Regions from separate parts of the Kitasatospora kazusensis genome, predicted to be linked through region 1. Evidence: riboswitches for the same ligand, from Rfam matches in the RefSeq annotation. Region 1 holds a riboswitch; the other holds the start of a gene.
The links. Region 1 has a riboswitch for S-adenosylmethionine ahead of ABD330_RS29465 (aminotransferase class V-fold PLP-dependent enzyme). Riboswitches for the same ligand answer to the same signal wherever they lie in the genome.
Positions count from the first base shown of each region.

Region 2: another riboswitch for S-adenosylmethionine. It lies ahead of thrC (threonine synthase); the one in region 1 lies ahead of ABD330_RS29465 (aminotransferase class V-fold PLP-dependent enzyme).

Region 1 covers NZ_BAAANT010000058.1:20,658-23,513, reverse strand. The annotation lists gene trpD (anthranilate phosphoribosyltransferase) at 47-1,120, shown strand; SAM riboswitch class IV at 1,263-1,380, shown strand; gene ABD330_RS29465 (aminotransferase class V-fold PLP-dependent enzyme) at 1,432-2,793, shown strand.
Region 2 covers NZ_BAAANT010000010.1:124,833-127,688, forward strand. The annotation lists gene ABD330_RS11540 (MoaD/ThiS family protein) at 55-333, opposite strand; gene thrC (threonine synthase) at 365-1,648, opposite strand; SAM riboswitch class I at 1,667-1,798, opposite strand; gene ABD330_RS11550 (glucosyl-3-phosphoglycerate synthase) at 2,036-2,856, shown strand, end outside.

The sequences.
Region 1 (2,856 bases):
CTCCATCCCTTTCGGTTTGTTGAAGCGATGAGAGCTGGAGTCAGCCATGGTGAACGTGCAGCCTGCGAACGGCGGTAGCGACCCCGCGCAGGTGGTCCGCTCCTGGCCGGACCTCCTGAGCGCGCTGCTCTCCGGCGCCGACCTGACCCGGGGCGACACCGCCTGGGCGATGGACCGCATCATGCGCGGCGAGGCCAGCCCGGTGCAGGTGGCCGGCTTCATGGTCGCGCTGCGGGCCAAGGGCGAGTCGGTGGAGGAGATCTCCGGCCTGGTCGAGGCGATGTACGACCACGCCGAGCCGCTGCACATCCCCGGCCCGGCGGTGGACATCGTCGGCACCGGCGGCGACCGGGCCAAGACGGTCAACATCTCCACCATGTCGGCGATCGTCGCGGCGGCCGCCGGGGCCAAGGTGGTCAAGCACGGCAACCGCGCCGCCTCCTCCGCCAGCGGCTCGACCGACGTGCTGGAGAAGCTCGGCATCAGCTCGGACCTCTCCGTCCGGCGGGTCGCCGAGATCGCCGAGGAGGTCGGGCTGACCTTCTGCAACGCGGCCAGGTTCCACCCGGCGATGCGGCACGCGGCCACCGCCCGGCGCGACCTCGGGGTGCCGACCGCCTTCAACATCCTCGGCCCGCTCACCAATCCGGCCCGGGTCACCGCGCACGCGATCGGCTGCTTCGACACCCGGCTGGCCGGGCTGATCGCCGGGGTGCTCGCCGCGCGCGGCGCCACCGCCCTGGTCTTCCGGGGCGACGACGGCCTGGACGAGCTGACCATCTCCACCACCTCCCGGGTCTGGATCGTCCGGGACGGCCGAATCACCGAGACCGCCTTCGACCCGCGCGAGGTCGGCATCGAGCTGGTGGGCATCGAGGCGCTGCGCGGCGCCGACGCCGAGTACAACGCGGCCGTGGCCCGCCGCCTGCTGGCCGGCGAGCGCGGCGCCGTCCGGGACGCCGTCCTGCTCAACACGGCCGCCGCCCTGGCCGCCCTCGACCTGACGGACGCTCCGCTGCCCGAGCAGCTGGCGGCCGGCATGGAACGGGCCGCGGTGGCCATCGACTCGGGGGCGGCCGAGGCCACCCTCAAGCGCTGGGCCGAGGCCACGGCACGGTAGCCCGGCCCATCTGGGGCACCGTGGTGCGTCACCGCGCACCGCGGTGCCCGGGTGCCCCCGGCGGTGCGGGCGAGCGGCCCGGCGTCCGGATGGTGGATGGCGGTTTGACCATCTTCCGGATGCCTGCATAGAGTCGACGACAGGTCATGAGTGACAGCGACAAGCCCCAGCTTGCTGTCCGGCAACCCTCCGTCCGTGGCGGGGTGCCCTGGGTGAGGACCGGGCTTCGCGGCGAATCGTCCGCGTGGCAAGCGCGGGCCACCGGTCTCTTGAGCACTCCCGGGGTCCTGACCCCAGAGGAGTGCACCGCCATGTCCGTCGCCACCGATCTCTGCTCCCCGCTCGCCGTCCTCGGCCACGACGTCCAGGTGCCGCTGGTCTCCGGCGAGAAGGTCGGCTACGCCGCGCTCGACTACGCCGCCAGCTCCCCGGCGCTCCAGCGGGTCTGGGACGACGTCGCCGCGTACGCGCCGTACTACGGCAGCGTGCACCGGGGCGCCGGGTACCTCTCGCAGCTCTCCACCGACCTGTTCGAGCAGAGCCGCCGCACCGTCGAGGAGTTCCTCGACCTCCGCGAGGACGACCAGGTCGTCTTCACCCGGGCCACCACCGACTCGCTCAACCTGCTCGCGGGCGCCCTCCCCGCCGGGACCCGGGTGTTCGCCTTCGAGACCGAGCACCACGCCTCGCTGCTGCCCTGGCGCCGCGAGGGCCTGACGGTCGGCTACCTGCGGGCCCCGCGCTCGCACGCCGAGGCCGTCGCCCGGCTCGCCGAGGCGCTCGCCGAGGCCCCCGAGGGCCCGAAGCTGTTCTGCGTCACCGGTGCCTCCAACGTGACCGGCGAGCTGTGGCCGGTCGCCGAGCTCACCGAGACCGCCCACCGGTACGGCGCCCGGGTGGTCCTGGACGCCGCGCAGCTGGCCCCGCACCACCGGGTCTCCGTCCGGGAGCTGGGCGTCGACTGGATCGCCTTCTCCGGCCACAAGCTGTACGCCCCGTTCGGCGCGGGCGTGCTCGCGGGCCGCAGCGACTGGCTGGACGCGGCCGAGCCGTACCTGGCCGGCGGCGGCGCGAGCCGTACGGTGGCCCGCGAGGCGGACGGCTCGGTGGCGGTGGAGTGGCAGACCGGCCCGGCGCGGCACGAGGCCGGCTCCCCGAACGTGATCGGCGCCTACGCGGTCGCCTCGGCCTGCCGGGCGCTCACCGAGGCCGGGTTCGACGCACTGGAGGCCCGCGAGCAGCGGCTGATCGCCCGTCTGACGGCCGGGCTGGCCGAGATCCCCGAGGTCAGGGTGCTCAGCCTGTTCGGGGAGGAGGCCGCCCGGGTCGGCGTGCTCTCCTTCGTGGTGCAGGGCTGGAACAGCTCGCACTTCTCGGCGGCGCTCTCCGCCGAGTACGGCATCGGCGTCCGGGACGGGCTGTTCTGCGCCCACCCGCTGGTCCGCACCCTGCTGGGCGGCGAGGACGCCACCCCGTCCGAGTGCGGCGCGCCGGAGCCCTCACTGCCGGGCGAGCGCAGCCTGAACGCCATCCGGGTCAGCTTCGGGGCCGGCACGCCGGACGAGCACCTGGACCGCTTCCTGACTGCCGTCGGCGAGCTCGTCCGCGATGGTGCGAGGTGGACGTACCGCAGCGAGGGCGGGCGCTGCGTCGCTGACACTCGTCGCAACTGAGCAACGGGCACCCCGCTACGCAGTGCGCAACAGGGTGCCGGTGGCTCTCAGCGGAGCGGCAAC
Region 2 (2,856 bases), on a different contig from region 1:
AGCCCGCCCGGACACCCGGTCACCCGGTCCGCCCGGCCGGACCGGAGGATCCGGTCAGCAGCCGCCGGCCACCGCCGGGATAACGGAGATGCTGGCGCCGTCCTTGATCGCGGTCTCCAGGCCCTGGTCGAAGCGCACGTCGTCGTCGTTGACGTAGACGTTGACGAAGCGGCGCAGCTTGCCCGTGTCGTCCAGGATCCGGGCGGCGATGCCGGGATGGTTGGCGTCCAGGTCCTGGATGACGGCGGCCAGGGTGGCGCCCTCGGCCGGCACCTCGGCGACGCCGCCGGTGTAGGTGCGCAGGATGGTCGGGATGCGGACGTTGGCACTCATGCTGGGGCTCCTTGCGAGGTTGCGGGAGAGGTCAGGCGGACGCGAGGCCGGCGGCGCGAAAGGAGTCCAGCGTCGGGCGGATGGTGGCGGTCAGACCGGCGTCGGCGACCGCGTCGAGGGTCTTCAGGCCGTCGCCGGTGTTGATCGCGACGGTCTCCTTGGACGGGTCCAGCTGACCGGTCTCGACCAGCTTCTTCAGCACGCCGATGGTCACCCCGCCGGCCGTCTCGGCGAAGATGCCCTCGGTGCGGGCCAGCAGCCTGATCGCCTCGACCACCTCGGTGTCGGTGACGTCCTCGACGGCGCCGCCGGTGCGGCGGGCGATGTCGAGCACGTACGGGCCGTCGGCCGGGTTGCCGATCGCCAGCGACTTGGCGATGGTGTCCGGCTTGACCGGGCGGATCACGTCGATCCCGGCCTTGAAGGCGGCGGAGACCGGGGAGCAGCCCTCGGCCTGGGCGCCGAAGATCCTGTACGGGCGGTCCTCGACCAGTCCGAGCTTGATCAGCTCCTGCAGCCCCTTGTCGATCTTGGTGAGTTGGGAGCCCGAGGCGATCGGGATGACGATCTGCTCCGGCAGCCGCCAGCCGAGCTGCTCGCAGATCTCGTACGCCAGCGTCTTGGAGCCCTCGCCGTAGTAGGGGCGGAGGTTGACGTTGACGAAGCCCCAGCCCTCGCCGGCCGGGTCGCCGATCAGCTCGGAGCAGAAGCGGTTCACGTCGTCGTAGTTGCCCTCGATGCCGACCAGCTCGCCGCCGTACACCCCGGCCATCACGACCTTGCCCTGCTCAAGGTCGTGCGGGATGAACACGCAGGACTTGAAACCGGCCCGGGCGGCGGCCGCGCCCACCGCGCCGGCCAGGTTGCCGGTGGAGGAGCAGGAGAGGGTGGTGAAGTCGAAGGCGCGGGCCGCCTCGATCGCGCAGGCGACCACCCGGTCCTTGAAGGAGTGCGTCGGGTTGCCGGAGTCGTCCTTGACGTGCAGCTGCGCGGTGAAGCCGAGCTCGCGGCCCAGGTTGTCGGCCTTGACCAGCGGGGTCCAGCCCGGGTTCAGGTTGGGCTTGGAGGCCACGTCGGCGGGGACGGGCAGCAGCGGGGCGTAGCGCCAGATCGAGGCCGGACCGGCTTCGATCCGCTTGCGCAGCTCCTCGGCGCTCTCGCTGCCGAAGTCGTACGCGATCTCCAGCGGGCCGAAGCACTCGACGCAGGCGAAGCTCGGGCCGAGCGGGAACCGGGTGCCGCACTCCCGACAGGACAGCGCGGCCGCGGGGCCGAGGTCGACGGTCTTGGGTGCGACAGGGGTAGCGGTAGCCATGATGGCGGAGTCCTCTTCTCCTCATCTTCCCCGTGGCGCGGTCGCGCCACAGGACGGAATTGGCACCTGTCCCGCCCGGGTCGATGACCGCGGTGCGAGAAGGTTGCCGGGACTTCGACGGGCCGTTCCCTCAGTCCCTCTGGATGAGCTCTGTGAAGTTGTGGTCATGCGCTGGGACCGACCCCGACGTGCGAAGGTCCGACCGCAGTACGAAGACTGTATCCGAAGGCGCCGCGCTCCAACGGGACCGTCCGACCCGCGAGATGACAATGTCCAGGCGTGACGGCGCCGGAACACCGGACCGCCCGATCACCTTGGACAACTGACCGGGACCACCACCCGACACGGTGCGTCACCCGACCGAACGCGAACACAAGGAGCGAGACAGTGCCAGAAGAGCTGCCCCCGGCTCTCCTCCCCGAGGTGGCGTCCTGGCTGCGCCGCCGCTCCTGGACGGCGGCCGACCGCCCGGCCGCCGCCCTGCTGGCCGCCAAGCGGGCGGCGGGCCCGGCCGGCACGGTGAGCGTGGTGCTGCCCGCGCTGGACGAGGAGCCCACGGTCGGCGAGATCGTCCGGGTGATCCGGCGCGAGCTGATGGAACGGCTGCCGCTGGTGGACGAGCTGGTCGTGGTCGACTCCGGCTCCTCCGACCGGACGGCCGAGCTGGCCGCCGCCGCCGGGGCCCGGGTGGTGCACCGGGACGAGGTGCTGCCGCAGCTGCCCGCCGCACCCGGCAAGGGCGAGGTGCTCTGGCGCTCGCTGCTGGCCACCTCCGGCGAGATCGTCTGCTTCATCGACGCGGACCTGCGCGAGTTCGACCCGGCCTTCGTCTCGGGGATCGTCGGCCCGCTGCTCACCGACCCGGCGATCCAGCTGGTCAAGGCGATGTACGACCGCCCGCTGGAGACCGACGGCGCGGTCGTCCCAGCCGGCGGCGGCCGGGTCACCGAGCTGGTCGCCCGCCCGCTGCTGAACCTGCACTGGCCGCAGCTGGCGGGTTTCGTCCAGCCGCTCGGCGGCGAGTACGCGGCCCGCCGCTCGCTGCTGGAGAGACTGCCCTTCCCCACCGGCTACGGGGTCGAACTGGGCCTGCTGGTGGACGCCCTGGACGCGGTCGGGCTGGACGCGCTGGCACAGGTGGACGTCGGCGTCCGGCACCACCGCCACCAGGACGGCCAGGCGCTCGGGCGGATGGCCGCGACCATCTA